DNA from 3 places in the Methylobacterium sp. J-059 genome. Region 1 is predicted to be linked to each of the others. Evidence: riboswitches for the same ligand, from Rfam matches in the RefSeq annotation. Region 1 holds a riboswitch; each other region holds the start of a gene.
The links. Region 1 has a riboswitch for cobalamin ahead of MKK55_RS16075 (TonB-dependent receptor). Riboswitches for the same ligand answer to the same signal wherever they lie in the genome.

Region 2: another riboswitch for cobalamin. It lies ahead of MKK55_RS17830 (CbtB-domain containing protein); the one in region 1 lies ahead of MKK55_RS16075 (TonB-dependent receptor).
Region 3: another riboswitch for cobalamin. It lies ahead of MKK55_RS04340 (TonB-dependent receptor); the one in region 1 lies ahead of MKK55_RS16075 (TonB-dependent receptor).

What each region holds. Positions count from the first base shown of each region.
Region 1 covers NZ_JAKSYA010000117.1:34,342-41,611, forward strand. The annotation lists gene MKK55_RS29225 (histidine kinase) at 1-77, shown strand, start outside; gene MKK55_RS16065 (site-specific tyrosine recombinase XerD) at 74-1,060, shown strand; gene MKK55_RS16070 (App1 family protein) at 1,122-2,357, shown strand; cobalamin riboswitch at 2,442-2,650, shown strand; gene MKK55_RS16075 (TonB-dependent receptor) at 2,944-5,157, shown strand; gene MKK55_RS16080 (PepSY domain-containing protein) at 5,159-6,649, shown strand; gene MKK55_RS16085 (3-keto-5-aminohexanoate cleavage protein) at 6,794-7,270, shown strand, end outside.
Region 2 covers NZ_JAKSYA010000123.1:118,801-126,070, forward strand. The annotation lists gene cobN (cobaltochelatase subunit CobN) at 1-1,033, opposite strand, end outside; gene MKK55_RS17810 (Uma2 family endonuclease) at 1,041-1,625, opposite strand; gene cobW (cobalamin biosynthesis protein CobW) at 1,707-2,741, opposite strand; gene MKK55_RS17820 (DUF1636 family protein) at 2,760-3,128, opposite strand; gene MKK55_RS17825 (CbtA family protein) at 3,121-3,870, opposite strand; gene MKK55_RS17830 (CbtB-domain containing protein) at 3,893-4,069, opposite strand; cobalamin riboswitch at 4,106-4,387, opposite strand; gene cobU (bifunctional adenosylcobinamide kinase/adenosylcobinamide-phosphate guanylyltransferase) at 4,455-4,982, shown strand; gene cobO (cob(I)yrinic acid a,c-diamide adenosyltransferase) at 4,979-5,581, shown strand; gene MKK55_RS17845 (cobyric acid synthase) at 5,616-7,052, shown strand; gene MKK55_RS17850 (MFS transporter) at 7,229-7,270, shown strand, end outside.
Region 3 covers NZ_JAKSYA010000041.1:43,101-50,370, forward strand. The annotation lists gene MKK55_RS04315 (TonB-dependent receptor family protein) at 1-629, opposite strand, end outside; gene MKK55_RS04320 (DUF2946 family protein) at 694-1,062, opposite strand; gene MKK55_RS04325 (SCO family protein) at 1,059-1,676, opposite strand; gene MKK55_RS04330 (copper chaperone PCu(A)C) at 1,666-2,178, opposite strand; gene MKK55_RS04335 (hypothetical protein) at 2,417-2,785, opposite strand; gene MKK55_RS04340 (TonB-dependent receptor) at 2,889-5,042, opposite strand; cobalamin riboswitch at 5,161-5,375, opposite strand; gene MKK55_RS04345 (DUF2778 domain-containing protein) at 5,444-6,598, opposite strand; gene MKK55_RS04350 (hypothetical protein) at 6,750-6,962, opposite strand; gene MKK55_RS04355 (hypothetical protein) at 6,961-7,270, shown strand, end outside.

The DNA.
Region 1 (7,270 bases):
CGACCTTCGTGACGCCGACGCCGCGGGAAATGAGCGTGACCATCCCCGCCTCGAAGCTCCAGCCGGGCGGCCGGTGAGGGAGGAGCGTCCGCCCGAGGCCGAGCGGCGGACGCCGCCCGAGATCGCGGCCTACCTCGACATGCTGGCCGCCGAGCGCGGGGCGGCGAAGAACACCCTCGAAGCCTACCGGCGCGATCTCGACGACTACTTCGGTCACCTCGCCGACGAGGGCCTCGACCTCGCCGAGATCGAGGCGGCGGACCTCCGCGCCTACGTCGCCTCCCTCGAGCCGCGTGGCCTGAAGCCGGCCTCCGCCGCCCGGCGGCTCTCCTGCATCCGCGGCTTCCACAAGTTCCTCTACGCGGAAGGGCTGGCCGAATCCGATCCGAGCGCGCCGCTCACCGGCCCGCGCCGCGGCCGCGCGCTGCCGAAGGTGCTGTCGGTCGCCGAAGTCGACCGGCTGCTCGCGACGGCGCGCGCACAGATCGATGCGGCGGTCGAGGCCGAGGCGCCGGGCCAGGCGCGGCGGGCGCAGCGGATGCTGTGCCTGCTCGAGCTGCTCTACGCCACGGGCCTGCGCGTCTCCGAGCTGATCGCGCTTCCGCGCTCGGCCGCCTCGACCCGCGAGCGCTACCTCGTGGTGCGGGGAAAGGGCGGCCGCGAACGGCTCGTGCCGCTCACCGAGCTGGCGCGCGACGCGATGCGCCGGCACCTCGCCGCCTCGCCGAGCGACGCGCCGTGGCTGTTTCCCGCCGACAGCGAGAGCGGCCATCTCACCCGGCAGGCCTTCGCCCGCGACCTGAAGGCGGCGGCGGAGGCCGCGGGCCTGCGCGCCGACAAGGTCAGCCCGCACGTACTGCGCCACGCCTTCGCCAGCCACCTGCTGCACAACGGCGCCGACCTGCGGATCGTGCAGGAGCTGCTCGGCCACGCCGACATCTCGACGACGCAGATCTACACGCACGTCCTCGACGACCGCCTGAAGAGCATGGTCCGCGACCTGCATCCGCTGATGGACGAGCCCTCCGGCCCCGACGGCGCACCGGAGGTGCAGCCGTGAGGGCTCCGATCCGCCGCGTGCGGCGTTGACCGGCTCAGGCGACGGAAGCGGGCGATCGGCGATGGGAGTGCGTTTGCGGCGTTGGAGGAAGGGCGCGGTCCGGGCGCTGAAGCTCGTCGCCCGCCCGGTCCGCCGGGCGCAGGGGCGCGGCGGCATCGTCATCGAGCCCTATCGCGGCTACGGCTCCGCCGACGAGATCTTCCTGATCGGCCGCATCTTCCGCCAGTCCCATCCCGATACGGCACCGGGCGACGAGAGCCTGCGCGCGCAGCTGCGGGACATCGCCCGGCGGATCGCGCGGCGGGCGCTGAAGGACGCCGCCGTCACCGCCCGCTTCGGCGGCGCGCAGGCGCGGGTCGTGACCGACCGCGACGGCTACTTCCGCGTCCATCTCAGCCCGGAGGCGTTGCCCGCGGGCGACCATGGCTGGCACGACGTTGACCTCACGCTCGAGGCGGAGCCGCCGGTGCGGGCGCGGGGGCAGGTGTTCGTGCCGCCGGGCGCCACCGGCTGCGTCGTCGTCAGCGACATCGACGACACGGTGATGCGCACGGGCGTCGCCAACAAGGCCAAGATGCTGTGGCGGCTGTTCGTGGAGGATGCCGAGAACCGCGTCGCCTTTCCCGGCGTCGCCGCGCTCTACCGGGCCCTCTACGTCGGCCCAGACGGCATCGAGGCCAACCCGATGCTCTACGTCTCGCGCGCGCCGTGGGGCCTGTACGAGATGCTGTCGGAGTTCTTCACGATCCACGGCATCCCGGTGGGCCCGATCCTGTTCCTGCGCGAATGGGGCCTGTCGTGGAAGCACCCCCTCCCCCGCCGGGCGGAGGATCACAAGCGCGCCCTGATCGTCCACATGCTGTCGCTGTATCGCGACCTGCCCTTCGTGCTGATCGGCGACAGCGGGCAGCACGATCCGGAGGTCTACGGCCGGATCGTCGCCGACCATCCGGGCCGGGTGAAGGCGGTCTACATCCGCAACGTGTCGCGGGACGCCGACCGCATCCGCGAGATCGAGGCGCTGGCGCAGGTCGTCGCGGCCGCCGGGAGCCACCTCGTCATTGCCGCCGACAGCACCGCCATCGCCCGGCACGCAGCGGGCCTCGGCCTGATCGCACCGGGCGCGGTCGCCCTGGTGGCGGACGAGCACGCGGCCGGCGGCGAGCCGGCGGAGCTGACCGCGGAGACCGCCCTGCCGGGCGACCTCGGCTCCGTCCTCGGCGGCGCCGGAGGAACCTTGCCGCCGAGCGTCGTCGTCGAGGCGTCGGCGCAGGACGGATCGCATGTCTCGACCTAACGCCACCAAGCGTGCCGTCGCTGTCGCCGCCGGGTCACACTTCACAGAAGCGTGATTCCGGCCGTTGACTCTTCGGGACCGCGGAAGCCACTTGGCGGGGACGGTTCCCCTCGGGGATCAAAAGGGAACGCGGTGAGGACGAGGCTCCGAGGAGCCTTTCCGATGCCGCGGCTGCCCCCGCAACTGTAAGCGGCGAGCCTCCATCAACACGTCACTGGGTCACGGCGCCTGGGAAGACGATGAGGGGCAGCGACCCGCGAGCCAGGAGACCTGCCGTCAGTCGTGGTCACACGCGAAACGCGTCGGGCGGGGTGCCTCGACGGGTGTCGAGACGCATGGGCCCGCGCGGCGCATGCGGGGCGGCCTCGTTCGCGGTGACGTGCCACCACACGCGTCCGCACGTCCCTCCCATGCCCTTGCCTACCGCGAGACCCGCGCCGAACGACGCACAGGAAGCCGCCCGGCATCCGTGCGCCGGCGGCCGAGCCGCGTTCGGTCGATCGCCTAATTGTAACATTGTTACATTCGATGTAGGTCGAGGGTCGGGCAGGCCGTCGCGTCGCGCCGATAGAGCCGAATCCGATCCATGCTCGTTCTTCTGCAAACCGCTCGTTCCCTCGGGCGCGCGATGCGCTGCCCGCTCCTCGCCGGCACGGCGCTCGTCATCTTCGCTCCGCCGCGAGAGGCCGGCGCCCAGCCGATCGCCGGCGAATCGGCGAGCGTCGTGCTCGACACCCTCACGGTCGCGGGCGACGGCGTCGGCTTGAGCCGCGCCGCGCCCGTCGGCCTCAACCTGCGCACGCCCGACCGCGGCGCGAGCCGCCTCGGCCTCACGCCGCTGGAGACCCCCGGCAGCGTCGACGTCATCTCCGGCGAGACCGCGCGGCTGCGCGGCCAGGACACGATCGCGGACGCCGTGACGCAGAACGCCACCGGCATCACCACCATCGCCTCGCCGGGCAACGGCAACGGCGCCTTCACCAGCCGCGGATTCTCGGGGCCGAACTCGATCCAGCAGCTCTACGACGGCACGCGGCTGTTCGTCGGCGCCAACACGGTGACCTTCCCGTTCGACACCTGGAACGTCGAGCGCATCGAGGTGCTGCGCGGGCCGGCCTCCGTGCTCTACGGCGACGGGGCGATCGGCGGCGTCATCAACGTGGTGACGAAGAAGCCGACCTTCACGCCCATCAACGTGGTGCGGGCCGGCGTCGGATCGGACGGGATCGCGCGGCTCGCCCTCGATTCCGGCGGCCCGATCGGCGACGCGGTGGCCTATCGCCTCAACGTCAGCGGCAACCGCGCCGGCGGCTGGATCAGCCCGGACGGCGACTTCCGCAACCTCGCGGTCTCGGGCGCGATCCTGCTCCAGGCCACGCCCGACCTCGCCTTCACCCTGAGCCACGACCTCGGCTATCAGGAGCCGGCGCGCTACTGGGGCACGCCGCTGGTCCACGGGCGCATCCCGGATTTCATCCGGTTCAAGAACTACAACGTCCGCGACGCCAAGATCACCTGGGCGGACAACTGGACCCAGCTCAAGACGGAATGGACGCCCACCGCCGACATCACGGTGCGCAACACCGCCTACCGGCTGCAGAGCAGGCGCCACTGGCTCGACGTCGAGACCTACAGCTTCAACCGATCGACGCGATTGGTCGACCGGAGCGACTACACCGAAATCTACCACCAGCAGGAACAGCTGGGGAACCGGTTCGACGCCGCGTTCAAGGGCACGCTGTGCGGCTTCCGCAACGAGTTCCTGGCCGGCTTCGACGTGAACCACATCGACTTCCGGCACATCAACAACTTCTCGACCGTCGGATCGGGCCTCGTCATCAGCGTCCCGCTGACGGATTACGACCCGGGCTCGTTCCCGCTGAACGGCCGCGCCAGCCCGGCCTACGCGACAAGCACCGACCAAGCCTCGGTCTTCGCCGAGGACCGGCTGATCCTCACCGACCAGCTCTCGTTCCTGTCCGGCGTCCGGTTCGATGCCTCGACCCTGCAGCGCGAGAACCTGATGAGCAACGCGCAGTTCGAGAAGTCCTTCCAGGGCCTCGGCTACCGCTTCGGGCTGGTGTTCAACCCGACGCCGGACACCGCGCTCTATGCGCAGGTCGCCACCGCCACGGACCCGGTGAACAGCCTGATCACGCTGTCGCAATCGCTGGCCGGCTTCAAGCTCTCCACCGGCGAGCAGGTCGAGCTCGGCGCCAAGGGCGTGTTCTGGGACGGCCGAGGCGAGTGGACGCTCGCCGGCTACCGCATCGTCAAGGACAACCTGATCTCGGCGGTGCCGGGCCAGCCGAACGTCTCGACGCAGGTCGGCCGGCAATCCTCCTACGGGGTCGAGGCGGCGCTCTCGCTGCAGGTCACGCCGCTCTGGCGGGTCGACGCGAACCTCGCCCTGCTGCACGCACAGTACGATTCCTTCGACCTGGCCGTGAACGGCGCGACGATTTCGTACGCCGGCAACCGGCCGATCGACGTGCCCGAGCGGGTCGCCAACCTCTGGCTCAATTACGCCTTCGCGCCGACCTGGGAAGCACGGGTCGGGTTCCAGTACGTCGGCGAGGTGTTCAGCGATTTCGGCAACACCGCGCGACGCCCGGCCTACGGGCTGGTCAACCTCGGCCTCGACCATCAGGTCACGCCGGCCTCGCGCCTGTCCTTCCGCGTCTTCAACCTGTTCGACAAGGTCTACGCGATCAGCGGAAACGCGGTGGACGGGGTCGGCACAAACTGGCTCCTCGGGCGACCGCGCTCGTTCGAGGTCGCCTTCACGACGGCGTTCTGAGATGGCCTCCGCGGCGCGCACGCTCGCCAAGCTCGCTAAGCTCGGCAAGACGGGGAAGCGGTGGCTGCATCTCGGCCATCGCTGGCTCGGCATCGTCACGGGGCTGTTCTTCGCGACGTGGTTCGTGAGCGGCGTGGTGATGATGTACGTCGCCTACCCGTCGCTGACCGAGCCCGAGCGCCGGGCCGGGCTGCCCGCGATCGCCTGGGACGCGGTGCGGGTCTCGCCGGACGCGGCATTGGCCAACGAGCCTGGCTTTCCCCGGGCGCTGAGCCTGTCGATGCGGGGGGCCGAGCCAGTCTACCGGGTCGCGCGTTGGGACGGGTCCCGCCGCGCCGTCTCCGCGGTCGACGGCCGGGCGATCGGCCCCGCGTCACCGGACGAGGCCCTCGCCATCGCCGGCCACGATCCGCGCAGCCTGCGCCCGGCCTACCGCGACACGCTCGCCTACGATCTGTGGACGGTGCACCAGCGCTACGATGCGGTGCGCCCGCTCCACCGCATCGCGCTCGGCGATGCGGACGGCACCGAGCTCTACGTCTCGCAGCTGACCGGTGCCGTGGTGCTCGACACCACGGCGCACGAGCGATTCTGGAACTGGTTCGGCGCCGTCCCGCACTGGCTCTACGTCGCGCCGCTGCGGGCGCAGGCCGCGCTGTGGCGCAGGGTGATCGTGTGGGTCTCGGGGATCGCGATGGTCGGGGCCGTCACCGGGTTCGTGCTCGGGCTCCTGCGGATGCGGATCGCCCGACGCTATCGCTCCGGCGCGGTGACGCCCTATCGCGGCCTCGCGCGCTGGCATCATCTCGGCGGCCTGATCGGCGGGCTCGCGCTGTTGAGCTTCATCGTCAGCGGCTGGCTCTCGATGAACCCGAACCGCTGGTTCTCCTCCTCCAGCCCGTCGCAGGCGATGCTCGAACGCTACGCCGACGCACCCGGCGCCCGCACCGGGCTCGACCGCGCCGCGATCCGCCAGCGCGCCTGCACGGACGCGGCGGAGGTGCGGTTCACCTGGCTCGGCGGTGCGCCTCTCGCGGTGATCGCCTGCCGCGACGGACGGGAGATCGCCTGCTGCGGAACGGCGCCGGTCGCGCCCGACCGGCTGGACGCCGCCGCGCGCCGCCTGGTCCCGGAGGCTCGATCGATGACGACCTCTCGGCTCGAGCACGAGGACTTCTACTGGACGTCGCACCACCGCGCCCGGCGCCTGCCGGTGCTCCGGGTGGTGTTCGACGACCCGGCGGCGACGTGGTTCCACATCGATCTCGAGACCGGCGAGATCCTGAACCGGCTCGACCGGTCGGGCCGCGTCGAGCGCTGGGGCTTCGACCTGCTGCACACCCTCGATCTCCGCATCCTCCTGCGCCACCGGCCCGCCTGGGACGGGGTCATGCTGCTGCTGCTCGCGGCCGGATCGGTGATCGCGGGCTCGGGCGTGGCGATGGGCTGGCGCCGGCTGAGACGGCCGGCGGCCGGATCGCGCCCGGCTTGAGTGCGGGCCGATCCCCTCGCTCGGCTCGGCGAGGCTTGCTCAGCGAGGCTTGCTCAGCGAGGCTTGGCCCGCACGGGGCGGCAGCGCTACCATCGCAGCGAAGGGCCCGGAGCGGTTCGCGAACAGACAGGGACGGACGCTGCCATGGCGCGCGCGCGAAAAGTCATCATCACCTGCGCCGTAACCGGCGCGATCCATACGCCGAGCATGTCGCCCTACCTGCCGGTGACGCCGGAGGAGATCGCCGACGCCGCAATCGGCGCGGCGGAGGCGGGCGCGGCCATCGTCCACCTGCACGCCCGCAACCCGCAAACCGGCGAGCCCGACCAGACGCCGGAGGCCTTCGCCAATTTCCTGCCCGTCATCAAGCAGCGCTCGAGCTGCGTGGTGAACATCACCACCGGCGGCGCGCCGACGATGACCATCCAGGAGCGCGTGCGCCCGGCCGCGACCTTCAAGCCGGAGATCGCCTCGCTCAACCTCGGCTCGATGAACTTCGGCCTGTTCGGGATGCTCGACCGCTTCAAGGATCTCGAGCACGAATGGGAGCGGACGTATCTGGCCAACAAGGACATCATCTTCCGCAACTCGTTCGGGCAGATCGAGCACATCCTCACCACC
Region 2 (7,270 bases), on a different contig from region 1:
CCGCGTCCGTTTCCTGCTTGAACGAGATCGGGAAGCTCGAGAGGCGGCCGTCGAATTCCGGCAGGGCCACCTGCATGGCGAGGTCCGCCGCGTTCATGCCCCGTGCCGACGCCTCCCAGGCCTCCTGCGGGCTGCCGACGGTGAAGGCCTGCAGCACCGGGCAATCGGCCGCGTCGAGGACGAACCCGGCATCCTCGCGCGCCGAAAAGGCGGTGGCGGCAACGATCAGGTCGGGTTTCCGCGCGCGGATCGCCGCGCGCACCGCGTCGACCGCCTCCGCATCCTTGAGGCTCGCCACCGCCAGGGTCAGCGTTCCGATGCCCCGCTCACGGAGGGCGGCCGCCAGCGCGTTGGCGGGTGCGCCGTCGCCGCCGAGAGCCGCCGAGCGGTAGACCAGGATCAGCGCGTGCGGCGCAGCCGCGCCGGGCGCGCCGAGGGCGAGCGGCGAGGCGCCGAGCGAGAGCGCCGCGTCGAGGCCGAGCGGTCCGCAGCCCGGGCACCATGCGAAGCCGCGCGGCAAGGTCTCGGGCGGTTCGACGGCGGTCGGGACGCCGATCTCGGCCGCGAGGCGCCCGAGCATGCGGCGCAGGTTCTCGGGGCCTCCGGCGCGGAAATATCCGTCGAGCACCGGCGCGAGGTCGGGCGCGGTCGAGAGCTCGGCGAGCCGCGGGTCGGGCCGGTCGCAGCCGGGCAGGATCACCAGCGGGATGCCGGCGGCCCGTGCGACGGCGGCGCAGCGCTCGACGCCGTAGCGCCAGTAGTCGAGGCCGCCGAGGCAGCGGATCACGACGATCCTCGCCTTCGCCACCACGGTCTCGACGTAGAGATCGACCGACATCGGGTGGCGCAGGCGCGACAGCTTGGCCAGGCGCAGCGACGGGAAGCCCGGGCCGCAGGCCGCGTGGGCATTGGCGACGCCGAGCAGGTCGGAATCCGTAAACGACAGGAACACGACGTCGCCAGGCTGTTGCCCGAGATCGACCGCCGCCTCGCCGTCGTCGAGGCTCACCGTATCGATGCGGATCAGGTGCATGCGATGGTCAGCCTGCGGAGCCGCCCGGCTCGTCGGGGACGAGGCGTGGCCGGCTCGGAAACGCGACGCCGTCGTAGATCTCGGCCGCGGGCATGGCGATCCCGAACGCCAAGAGCGGGACCGTCGCGTCGAGCCCGAGAAGACGGGTCTCAGCCCAATGCCGGTCCGGATCACGCGTCCAGAGGCGGAGTTCCGCCGCATTGGGTTCCACCAGCAGGATATGCTCCAGGTCGGCCATCGTGCGGTACTCGCCGAGCTTCTCGAACGCATCGAAGTCGCGCGTGCTCGGCGATAGCACCTCGACGACCAGCCGCGGCTGCGCCGCCTTCAGCGCGTTCGGATCGCGGGATCCGCAATCGACCCCGATATCGGGGCGGCGGATCTGGCCGGGCAGCGTTTCGACGCTGCCGTCCCCGGTGAACGGACGGCATCCGCTTCCGCGTAGGGCCGTGCGCAACCATGCGAGGATGTTCACGACGATGTCGTCGTGAACGTTGCGCGCCCCGGCCATCATCCGCACCGGCACGCCGCCGACGAGCTCGTACCGCTCCGCTTGGGCTTCCTGCCAGGCGAAGAACGCATCGATGCTCATCGGCTCAAGTCGGCGGTCCAGCATCCCGGAATCTGCGGTGGTCGTGAAAACGCGCAGTGTAGCCTGTGCGGCGGACAACCCCTAGCCGGCGAGCGCTTCGGCGACCGCGCCCTGGTCGAAGCCCTTCAGGCCGATCACCACCAGCGTGCCGTCGCGGGGCTCGGCCGCCGTCCAGGGACGGTCGAAATGATGGGTGATGCGGCGGCCGACGCCCTGCACCACGAGGCGCATCGGCTTGCCCTCGACGGCGCAGAAGCCCTTGATCCGCAGGACGCCCTCGGTCTCGGCCGCCTTCTCGACGCGGGCGGCGAGGTCGGCGGCGGTGATCGCCGTGCGGACCGGGAGCGCCACGGTCTCGAAGTCGTCGTGGTCGTGATCCTCGCCCGCGCCGTGATGCGAGGGGCGCGCGTCGAGGTCGTCCTCGGCGGCGGCCTGGAGGCCGAGCAGCACCCGCGGGTCGATCTTGCCGTAGGCGGTCTCGACCACCTTCACCGCGCGGGGAAGCTGGCGCTCCACCTCGGCCCGCACCTGCGCGAGGCCGGCGGCGTCGAGAAGATCCGCCTTGTTGAGCACGACGAGGTCGGCGCAGAGGAGCTGGTCCTCGAACACCTCCTCGAGCGGGTTGTCGTGGTCCACCGCCGTATCGGCGGCGCGCTGGTTGGCCAGAGCCTCGGGGTCCTCGGCGAAGGCGCCCGAGGCGACCGCCGGCCCGTCCACGACCGCGACGACGCCGTCGACGGTCACCCGCGAGCGGATCGCCGGCCACTGGAACGCCTGGACCAGGGGCTTGGGCAGGGCGAGGCCGGACGTCTCGATCAGGATGTGCTCGGGCGGGTTCGGGCGATCGAGAAGAGCCGTCATCGCCGGCACGAAGTCGTCCGCGACGGTGCAGCAGATGCAGCCGTTGGGAAGCTCGACGATCGAATCCTCGGTGCAGCCCTCGATGCCGCAGGCGGCGAGGAACGACTTGTCGAAGCCGATGTCGCCGAACTCGTTGACGAGGATCGCGAGCCGGCGCCCGCCGGCATTCTCGACCACGTGGCGCACCAGCGTCGTCTTGCCCGCCCCGAGGAAGCCGGTGACGATGGTGCAGGGGATCTTCTGGACGATGCTCATGGGGATCTCGCCGATGGCTCAGGCCGCGCGCGGCGGAAACGGGGGGATGCGGGCGACGACGCCCTTGCGGAATTCCTGCGGCCTCTGCTTCCACGGCACGATCCCGTCGGGCGTGCCGGCGTAGAGGCCGACGCCGTCGAGGATGATGCGTGCGGAATCCGCCGGGTCGAGGTCGCCGTAGACGTAGGTCCAGCGATCCTCCGCCGCCACGGCGACGGTGCAGGGCCGCTTGCAGACCGACAGGCACTCGACCGCTTCGATCGTCACGCCGTCGGGGGCGGGAAGCGCACGCAACGCGTCGAAGAGGCGGGCGCCCGCGCGCGGGCCGTCCGGCGCATCGCTCTCCATCCGGCAGGTGGTGCAGACGTAAAGGATCGTGTCAGCCACGGGCGCCTGCCGCGGCCTTCGGGCCGAAGGTCTGCCAGGCGCGCCCGAAGGCCAAGCCGATCACCGCCCAGAACACGAAGGCGATGGCGAGCGAGCGCGCGGCGAACTGCGCGGCGAGGCCGGCGGGAAGCTCGGACGGCGTCGCCGCCACCTCCGGCGCACCGGCCAGATGCGGCGCGACGATGAGCACGATTCCGCCGAGGATGGTGATCGGCACCCGGCGGATCGCGATGAGATAGATCCCCATCGCGGTGGCCGACGCCGTCATCACCCACCAGACCTGGCGGGCGGCCAGCGGGGCCGCCTCGCTGCCGGGCAGCTCGGGCGGCAGGCCCAGAGCCGGCGCGAGCGCCACGGCGAGGAAGCCGGCGACCGCGAAGGCGAGCCCGCGCTCGGGCGACGGCTCGCGGCCGGTGGCCAGCATCACCGCGCCGAGGAGCAGGGCGTAGCCGATCCCGCCGACGAGGGTCGCGAGCCCGGTGAACAGCATGCGCGGCAGGCCGGCGGCCGGCTGCCATTCCGGCTCGGCCTTGGTGTCGTGGTCGTGCCCGGCATGGGCGAGCACGATCGGCAGGCGCCCGGCCAGCGGGGCCGCCGAGGCGGCGGCGCCGGGAGCGGCCTGGGTCTCGTAGTGCTCGGCGGCGATGATCAGCGGCGAGGTGAGCGCGAGCTCGAGCCCCGTCACGAGGACGGCCGCGAGGAAGCCGGCGGCGAGCGCCGCCGACAGGAGCCGGATGAGCATGGGAACGCCTGGGTTCAGGCGGTCAATGGCAGGGGAAGTTCTGCGTGTGCCGGAAGTCGTGCGCCGCGTTGTGCAGCGCCGAGGCCGGCGAGAAGCCGGCGAGGAACACGAGCCCGAGGCCGAGCATGGCGGCGGCGACGATGGCGACGAAGCCCTCGTTCGCGCGGGTGCCGGTCTGGGTGAGGGTCTGGGTGGTCATGTCGACAACATCTCCGGCCGCCCCGCCGGCGGCGTTCGAGAAAGCGCGGGGGACGGCAGGTCTCCTGGCTCGCGGATCGCAGCGCCTGCCGCCTTCCCGAAACATCGGTGGCCGAAGGCAGGAGCTGAGGGCTCCCACGGCGTTCCGGGCTTCGATCCGCAACGCAGTCCCATCTCGGACAGGTCGGTTCAACGAAGCTCGGATCGCCGTGGGGACCCTGGCCGCTTACAGTTGCGGGGGCAGCCGCGGCATCGGGTTTCCCCTCACCGCATTCCCTTTTCACCCCGTCTCCGGGGCACCGTCGCGTCCAGCCATAGCCTGTCCGGTCTCCCCGCACAACGGAGGCTTTGACGGGCGCACAGGGGTTGGGGCATGGGTTCCAGCCATGCAGCAGGCCGCGCCTCGGACGACCCTCGTGCTCGGCGGTGCGCGCTCGGGCAAGAGCGCCTACGCCGAGAGGTTGATCGAGGCGGTGCCGGGCCCGTGGCTCTACCTCGCCACGGCACGGGCCTGGGACGACGAGATGCGCGCGCGCATCGCCCTCCACAGGGCGCGGCGCTCCGGCGACTGGATCACTCGGGACGTGCCGACCGCCCTGGCCGCCGCGATCGCGGAGGCGCCGGGGCCGGTGCTGGTCGATTGCCTGACCTTGTGGCTGACGAACCTGCTGCTCTCCGATGCCGACCTCGACGCCGAGACGGCGGCGCTCCGCAGTGCCTGCCGGGAAGCGCGCGGGCCGCTCGTCCTCGTGTCGAACGAGGTCGGCCTCGGGATCGTGCCCGACAATGCGCTCGCCCGCCGCTTCCGCGATGCGGCCGGACGCCTCCACCAGAGCCTCGCGGCCGAGTGCGACCGCGTCGTCCTGACGGTCGCCGGGCTGCCGCTCGTCATCAAACCGCAGGGAACGCCATGACCGACGACGCCGAACGCCATCGCGAGAAGATGGAGAAGCGCAAGGCGGTGCAGGACGCCGAGGTCGCGGCCAAGACGATCGAGAAGGGCCTGCTCATCGTCAACACCGGACCCGGCAAGGGCAAGACCACGGCGGCGCTGGGCCTGGCGCTGCGCATGCTGGGGCGCGGACACCGGGTCGGCGTGGTGCAGTTCATCAAGGGCGCGTGGGACACCGGCGAGGCGCATGCGCTGAGGACGTTCGGCGACCGGGTCGCGTGGCACGCGATGGGCGAAGGCTTCACCTGGGAGACGCAGGACAAGGCCCGCGACATCGCCGCCTGCCTCAACGCCTGGAACCGGGCGACCGACCTGATGGCCGACCCGAGCCTCCGTCTCCTGATCCTCGACGAGCTCAACATCGCGCTGCGCTACGACTACCTCGATCTCGACGCGGTGGTGGCCACCCTGAAAAGCCGTCGCCCGGACCTGCACGTCGTCGTCACCGGCCGCAACGCCAAGCCGGCGCTGATCGAGGCCGCCGACCTCGTCACCGAGATGGGCAGCGTGAAGCACCACTTCGCGGCTGGCGTGAAGGCGCAGGAGGGGATCGAGTTTTGATGGAATGGTCCCTTCAGCCGTGACCCGAAGCCTAATGATCCAGGGCACCGGCTCGGACGTCGGCAAGTCGCTGATCGTCGCCGGGCTCGCGCGCGCCTTCACCCGACGCGGGCTTCGGGTGCGCCCGTTCAAGCCGCAGAACATGTCGAACAACGCCGCCGTCACCGCGGATGGCGGCGAGATCGGGCGGGCGCAGGCGCTGCAGGCGCGGGCGGCCGGCGTCGCGCCGTCGATCCACATGAACCCGGTGCTGCTCAAGCCCCAGACCGAGGTCGGCGCCCAGGTGGTGGTGCAGGGCCGCATGGTCGCGACGGTGAAGGCGCGCGACTACCAGGCGTGGAAACCGCGCCTGCTGGAGGCGGTGCTCGACAGCTTCGACCGCCTGAGGACGCAGGCCGACCTGATTCTCGTCGAGGGTGCGGGCTCGGCATCCGAGGTTAACCTGCGCGCCGGCGACATCGCCAACATGGGGTTCGCCCGCGCGACGGATACGCCGGTGGTGCTGCTCGGCGACATCGACCGCGGTGGGGTCATCGCCAGCCTCGTCGGCACCAAGGCGGTGATCGATCCCGACGACGCCGCGATGATCGTCGGCTTCCTGGTCAACCGCTTCCGCGGCGACCCGAGCCTGTTCTCCGACGGCATGGACCTGATCGCGCGCCACACCGGCTGGGCCAGCCTCGGCCTGATCCCGCACTTTCCCGAGGCGGCGCGCCTGCCGGCCGAGGACGTGCTCGGCCTCGTCGGGTCCGCCGGCCCGGCGGCGACGCGCATCGCGGTGCCGGTGTTTCCGCGGATCGCCAACTTCGACGACCTCGATCCGCTGCGGACCGAGCCCGCGGTGGAGGTGGTGCTGGTCCGCCCGGGCGAGGCGATCCCGGGCGATGCCGCCCTGGTGCTGCTGCCGGGCTCGAAGACGACGATCGACGATCTCGAATTCGTCCGGGCGCAGGGCTGGGACGTGGACCTGCATGCGCATCTACGCCGCGGCGGCCGGGTGCTCGGCCTGTGCGGCGGATACCAGATGCTCGGGCGGACGCTGTCCGATCCGGACGGCATCGAGGGCGAGGCGCGGACCGTGCCCGGCCTCGGGCTGCTCGCCGTCGACACGGTGATGACGCCGTTGAAGCGGCTCGAAGCCGTCTCCGGCACCAGCCTGCCCGACGGCATGCCGTTCACCGGCTACGAGATGCATGTCGGCGACACCACCGGCGCCGACGCGGAACGGCCGCTGCTGCGCCTCGCCGACGGGCGCGCCGACGGTGCGGTCTCCGCCGACGGCCTGGTGTCCGGCACCTACGTCCACGGCCTGTTCGCCGACGACCGCCAGCGTGCCGCATGGCTCGCCCGCCTCGGCGCACGATCCGACGGCGCCTCCTACGAGGCCGGCATCGAGCGGGTGCTCGATGCCCTGGCGGCGCATCTCGAGCAGCATGTCGACTGCGACCGGCTGCTGGCCCTGGCGCGATGAGGCGCACCGGGGATGAGGCGCATCGGGCATGACACCCGGGCGGGTCCTGTCCGCGAGCAGGCATCGCGGGCGCTCGGGGATCGCTGCGGGCCGATAGGCACGCGCCGCCGCGGAGCCTAGTCTCGTGCGAAAGCGCGGCCGGTCGCGATCGACCGCCGGGACGCGAGGAACGCCCGATGACGCCCACCGAGACCGCGGCCGACGACGCGCTCGCCCGA
Region 3 (7,270 bases), on a different contig from region 1:
AAGCTGCCGGCATCGGTGCCGATCTCGTAGCCGTCGATCTCGCGACCGGTGCGGGTGCGGAAGGCCAGCGCGCCGCCCGTGGCGTAGTTGCCGAACAGGGCCGATTGCGGCCCGCGGAACACGTCGATGCGGGAATAGGCCCGCGGGTCGGCGAGGTCGAAGCGCGCGGCGCCGTCGGGCTGGGTCAGGACGAAGCCGTCCTCCAGCACCACCGTGTTCTTGATCACGCCGGTGGAGCGGGCGTTGTTGCCGCGGATCGAGATGATCACGTCGCGCCCGCCGTTGCCCTGGCGCACGGTGACGCCGGGGCTGTTGGCGAGCACCGCGCCGACGCTCGTCGCCGGCCGGTTCTCGATCGTGTCGCGCCGCCCGATCCCGGTCACGACCTGCCCGACCGGATGCTCGATGACGCTGGGCGCCGAGCCCTGCGGCGCGGCGACGCCGAAGGGAATGCCGGCCGCCGGTGCCGGCCCGTCGCGCTCGCCGACCACCGAGAGCTCGGAGAGCGTGACGCTCTCCTGTGCCTGTGCCTGTGCCTGTGCCTGCGCCTGCGCCTGCGCGACGGCGAGCGGGCTGGCGGACAGGAGGAGGAGGCCGGCGCGCAGCCGGAGCTTGGGCAGGAAGGGCATCGGGCGGGCTCGTCTGATCGGGAGGCAGGCGGGATCGGCCCGCCGGAAGAGGTTCGCGATTCGATCAGAGCAGGGTCGGCGGTGCCCTCGGCCGGCCGGCGATCCGGGGGCGATGCGGGGTGCGGGCGGGCGGCGGGGTCGGCCAGGCGACGGGCGACCAGCGCAGGACCCGCGCCGCCGGCTGCGGTGCGGCGACGACCGGCGCGGCGAGCCCCACGGCGCAGAGCGGGCAGGCGTGGCAGCCGGGAACGAGCGGAGCCGGCTCCCCCGCGGCGTCGGCTGCGCCGGCATGGCCGCAGATCGCCGACAGGCCGAGCGGCGCGGCGTCGGGCGCCATCCGCAGGGCGGCGAGCGGCACGATCGACTGCGCCCAGATCGCCAGCAGGATCAGCGCGGTGCCGAGGGCGCCGACGCGCTTCGCCCGACCCGTCACAGGACGGCCTGGATCTGCCGGAGGGCGAGCCCGTGCCCGGCCGCGAGATCGAGCGGGCCGACGAAGCCGCCGTTCCGGTCCATCAGGTAGACCATCAGCGTGTGCTCCAGGGTGTAGTCGCCCCCCGGCAGCGGGACCTTCTTGGAGAAGACGCGGTAGGACCGCGCCACCCGGTCGATCTCCTCGCGGGTCCCGGTCAGCCCCGTGATCGAATCGCTGAACGAGCCCATGTAGTCGCGCAGCACCGCGGTGTCGTCGCGCTCGGGATCGAGGGTGATGTAGTAGGCGCCGATGTCGCCGCCGGCCTTGTGCAGGTCGTCGATCAGGTTGGAGAGGTCGGCCAGCGTCGTCGGGCAGACGTTCGGGCAGCGGGTGAACCCGAAGAACACCAGGAAGGGCCGGCCGGCCAGCGTCGCCGAATCGAGGATCCCACCCTTGGACGATTGCAGCCGGAACGGGCCGCCGACCACCGACATCGCCGGCTTGGCGGGCCCGCGCGGCAGCATCGCCACGACGCCCCCGGCGATGCCGAGGATGCCGACGAGCACCGCCGCGAGGATGCCGTAGCCCGCCCGGCGCTGGGCCGGCGTGACGGGCGGCGGATCAATGGGCATGATCGTGGCCGCCGGCCGCCCCTTGCGCACCCTCGGGGGCCTTCGCGCCGATCGCCTCGACCGCGAACTCGACCGGGACGGTCCCCGCCTTCTCGAACCGCAGCGTGCCCTTGACGCGCTCGCCCTTCTTCAGGGGCGCCGTCAGGTCGACGAACATCATGTGGTAGCCGCCCGGCGCGAGCGTCACCGTGGCGCCGGGGGCGATGACCAGGCCGCCCGGGACCGGAGCCATCTTCATCACGGTGCCGTCCATCGTCATCGAATGGATCTCGACGTGGTCGGCCCCGGTCACCGTGGCGCCGAGCAGCGTGTCCGGCGCGGTGCCGGTGTTGGTGACGCTGAGGTAGCCGCCGCCGACCTTGGCGCCGTTCGGGGTCGCCCGCGTCCAGGGATGGGCGATCGCGAGCGCGCCGGCCTTGTACTCGTGGGCGCCGGCCGGGACCGCGAGCAGCGCGAGGGCGACGAGGGAGCCGGTCGCGCGGCGACGGAACAGCTTGGACATGGCAACTCTCCTGAAGGGGGCGGTGTCGGTCGCGGTCGCGGCCGCGGGCGGCCGGGCGGTTGGGGGACGGCGTCCCGGGCATGCCGGCTCGCGCGATCGCGAGGGGCCGAGCGACGGCGATGCGGCAGGCTGCATCGGTCGATGCGGGCCGAGGCCTTCCCGGAGCACGGCTTTCGGCGCGCAACCGTGAGGCAGGGCGCGACGCCGCGTTCCGGCTGGGCGGCGGCCGGGCGGTGGATCAGGCGGCGGGTGGGGCGCGTGCGCCGGCGCCGATGCCCGGCGGAGCGCGGGCGGCGGCGGCGAGGACGGGACGCCACGGAACGTCGACGGCCGGGGGAGCGGACCGGGCGACCGCGACGGCCGCCGGAACCGGCACGTCCGCCATCGGCATCGCCTGCGCGGCCGTGCAGCATGCCAGGTGGTCGCCGTGATGGGGCGCGTCGGCCGGGCCGTGCCCGTCCGCGCCGGATTCCTGCAGGCAGAGCGCGTGCGCCGGGTCGAGGGTGCGCACGCCCGTCATCCCGCCGAGGACGGCCTGCAGGGCGAGCGCGTAGAGCGCGGTCACGGCGATGACCGCGCGGCAGACCCGCCAATCTGGCCGCCACATGCGCATGCCCCACGCCTAGGGCGCCGGCCGCCGCCCCGTCAATGCGGCAGAACCGTGCGAGGCCGTTTTCGCCGGGCCTGCCGCTCGGATCGAGGGCCGCCGCTCAGAACCGCCCGGCCAGCGTCAGCCGCACGGCGGTGGGCTCGACCGGGTGGAAGTGCCGGTCGGCGACGCCGTCGGCCGGTTCGCCCGGCAGGCGCGAGATATAGTAGTAGGTGATCTGGTCCGACTTGGCGTTGGTCAGGTTCAGCACGTCGAGCGACAGGCTGAGGCCGTTGTCGAAATGGTAGCCGACGCGGCCGTTGAGCAGCGCCGTCGGCTTCGAGCGCACGGAATTGTCCTCGATCAGCGGGCGCGGGCCGAAGTAGCGCAGCCGCATCGCGCCGAACCAGCCGAGGGCCTCGCCGAAGGTGAACCCGGCCGACGCGATCGTGGTCGGCGCCTCGGGGATGCGGTTGCCGACCGGGTCGACGTCGGAGAAGCGGGCATTGGTGACGGTGAGGTCCCCCTCCAGCCTCAGCCACGGCGTCACCGCGTAGCGGTTGGTCCACTCGATGCCGAAGCGGCGGCTCGGCCGGCTCGGCTCCGTCGTGCCGGTGTCGCCCTGGAACAGGTTCTCCGACGCGAAATCGAGGCGGAACAAGGCCAATGCGGTCTCCAGCCCGGCGATCGAGCGGTTGCGGATGCCGACCTCGTAGCCGGTCGAGGGCACGAGGAAGGGCGAGCGCGCGATGTTGAAGAGGGGGCTCGCCGGGTCGACCGTCGCGGTCACGCCGCGCACGTCGTTCGAGTGGAAGCCGCCGCCGTAGTTCACGTAGAGCTCGGTGTCGAACCACGGCCCCAGCACCAGCCCGAGCTTCGGGTTGACGATGCCGTCCCGTGCCTTGCCGGAATTGGCCGCCGTGTCGGAGACCACGTCGCCGTAGTAGCCGTCGGCCCGGAAGCCGACGCTGGTGCGCAGCCAGTCGGTCCAGCGCACGCGGTTGTCGACGTAGAACGCCCCGCTCGCCTCCAGCACCCGGTCGTCGAGGACGCCCGTGCGGAACTGGCGGTTCGCGGTGTTGAACAGCCCGACGCGGATCGCGTCGGTGCGGGTCTGCACCCCGATCTCGTTCTCCATCGGATGCCCGAACAGGTCGCCCTGGAAGACGTGGCTCACCTCGCCGCCGCCGAGGATGCGCTGGTCGAGCTGGTGGAACTGGTCTCCGTTGACCGGATCGTTGAGGAAGTAGGTGAAGTCGTTGAACAGGTTGAGCTGCGAGCGGATGACGTAGGCCGAGGCCCGCGTGACGCCGGTGTCGTCGGTCATGCTCCAGCGGCCCGAGAGCGAGAACCGGCTGCTGTCGCCGCCGTCGGTCGGGTTCAGGGTGCCGAAGCGGCCGATGATCCCCTCCGACACCGCGCGCGACGCGATCTGGTTGGTCGCGGTCCAGCGGCTGGCATAGGCCATGCCGGTGACCGAGAACCCGTCGAGCGCCGTGCCCTGGCTGTAGCGCACCACGCCGTTCACCTTGCGCAGTGCATCCGGCACGTCCCACGGGCCGTCGTAGACCTGCGCCTCGCCCGCCACGAGCAGGTTGCCCTGGCCGAGGGGAGCCGAGGCGATGGTCAGCGCCCGCGCGTAGCCGAAGCTGCCGAACGAGGTCAGCGCGACGTTCTTGGCGACGGTGTCGAGGTAGTCGATCCGTACCGAGCCGGCCGAGGCGAAGTCGCCGTCGCGGACGAAGTACGGCCCCTTGTGGAACGCCACCGCGCCGACGAGCTCGGGGATCAGGAAGTTGATGTCGGCGTAGCCCTGGCCGTGCGCGTGCGTGCGCATGTTCACCGGCATCCCGTCGACCTCGATCGCGATGTCGGTGCCGTGGTCGAGGTTGAAGCCGCGCAGGAAGAACTGGTTGGCCTTGCCCTCCCCCGAATGCTGGGTGACGATCAGGCCGGGCACGGATTCGAGCACCTCGCCCGGCCGCGTGATCGGGCGGCTGTTGATCTCGGCGCCGGAAACGATGCCGGCGCTCGCCGCATCCACCGTCCGAAGCGCCCCGCCGGCGCCGATGGTGCCGCCGACGTAGCCGGCGCTCGCCGCAGCCCCGGCGGCGGGCCTGGGATCGTCGGCCGTCACGGAGATCTCGGCGAGGTTCGCCTCGGCCTCCCCGGCGGCGGGGCGCGCCAGCGCGGCCGGGCCCGAGAGGGCGGCGGCGCAGGCGAGAGCGAGCAGGGTTGGCGTTCGGAAGACGGGCGGGGACTGGGACGCGGACACGGGACCTCGGGCGACGCGGACGTGGCACGTCACCGCGAACGAGGCCGATCCACCGCTCCGTCCGTCGGACGGCCGGGGGCTTCGACACCCGCCGGAACACCCCGCCCGACGCGCTTCGCGTGTGACCACGACTGACGGCAGGTCTCCTGGCTCGCGGGTCATCGCCCGCCACCGTCTTCCCGGATGCGGCGCATCCAGTGACGTCCAGTGGTGGAAGGCTCGCCGCTTACAGTTGCGGGGGCAGCCGCGGCTTCGGGCAAGGCCCCGTCGGGCCCTCCCCTCACCGCGTTCCCTTTTGATCCTCGATGAGGAACCGTCGCGTGCAGGTTGCGTCGGGCGCCGCCGGCCCGTCAATCCGGCTTTCGGACGCCGTCGCCGGGTGTGGCCGATCGGTGACGCCGTCAGCGGCTCGCGGCGAAGCGGGCCGGGCCGTCGCCGCGGCCGGTCACCACGACGAGGCGGCGGATCTCACCGCGCAGGAACGCCTGCAGGAAGCGGTCGTAGTTGCGGAAGGACACGCAGCCGTTCGAGGCGCCGCTCGGCCCGAGCATGTAGGTGTGGGCCAGCAGCCCGTCGCGGCCGTGGATCGCGGCGGCGCCGCCCACCGGGTTGAGGCGGATCGCCCGCACGCCGTGGAACAAAGCCTCGCGCTCGGTGAGGTCGTAGGTGCCCGGCGGGGTCGAGCCGCGCATGCGCAGGTGCACGAAGTCGGGATGGTCCATGCTGGCGCCGAGGCCGGAATGGGCTTCCAGCACCTCGCCGTTCGGCAGGCGGACGGTGCGGGCGGTGATGTCGTAGATCGCCGTGCCGGCGCCCGCGTCGGGGCTGGGGAACAGGCGGCCGCGCGACCGCTCCAGCCCGGGGCTCTCGAGGGCGGCGTAGGCCAAAGCCGGGCCCGGGTCCTTCCGCGCGGCGAACAGCTCCTCGAAGAACGACGGCGTCTCGGCGGTGGGCGCCGGCACCGCCTCGGGCACCCGGCGCGGGGCGCGGCGCAGGGCGAGGCGCTGCGGCACGGGGGCGGCGATCAGGTCCGCCGGGCGGGCGACCGGCAGCGGCACGATCTGGGCCTGCCGCACGACCTCGGTGTCCCGCAGGACCTGGGTAACCCGCAGGACCTGCGTGTCCCGTAAGACCCGGCTTGCCCGCAGGGCCCGCACCTGCTCCACGACCTGGGCCTGCCGGCCGGTCTCCGCCGGGGGCGCGGCCTCGGTCGAGCGCGGCTCGGCGGCCGCGAGCGTCGCGATGGGCGGGGCGAAACGCGGCTCGGGCGGGGTGAGCGCGGCGCCGAGGGGCGCGCCCTGACGGTCCGCGCCGGCCTCCGGGCCCAGCATCGGCCGGGGATCGAACAGGGCGGCGAGGGCGGTAGACCCGGTGCTGCGGGCCTGGAGGCTCGCCACCTGCGGCACCGGCTCGGTCCCGCCGCCCGGCGGCACGCCCTCGAGGGTGACGAGGCAGAGCAGGGCGGCGAGCGTGTTGCGAAGGATCGGGTGGCGGCGTGCCCGCCGGCGGCGGGCGGGACGCGTGAGGCCGCAGGAGGAGCGCGGGTGATGAGGCATGCGGACTCGACTCGAAGGCGACCCGGTGCCCGCAGCCGCGCAGCGTCCGGCCCTCGCCCGCGACGGATCGGCGGGCGGCGGGCCGGCCGATGGGGTCGGCCGTGCGGGGATCGAGAGAACTGCGACTGATCCGTATTGGGCGCGCGTTTGGTTAATCCGCCCCTAAGCCGCCGGCCGACGCGTACGGATCGCGCGCGAAAACCCGCGAGACCCGTGCGCCGGGCGCGGCGATGATCGGCAGCGTCTCGCTCGACCCGCTCGACCCGCGCGGCGCGGGGATAAGACGGGGCATGCGCATGCACGCGAACGTGTTGCCGCTTCGTTCTTGCCGAGCCGGCCCCGAATCGGCGATACCGTCGCGCATGCGGATGCCCGTCCTCGCTGTCCTCCTGTCCCTGAACGCCCTGCCCTGCGCGGCTGCGCAGGCGCCGCGGGCGGCCGACCCGGCGGCGCTGGAGCAGGCGTGGCGCGACTGCGTGCGGGAAGCCTATGCGCACCAGCCGCCGGCCCAGGGGCGCGCCGGCTCGCAGCGCAACGCCCTCGACGAATGCAAGGAGCGCGAGGACGCCGTCGTCGCGGCGCTGATGGCCGCCCGCGACGTCGAGGCCGGACGCGATGCCCGCTCGCTGCCGGCCCGTGCCCGCGCCTGGGCGGCCTCGGTCGCCTCCTACG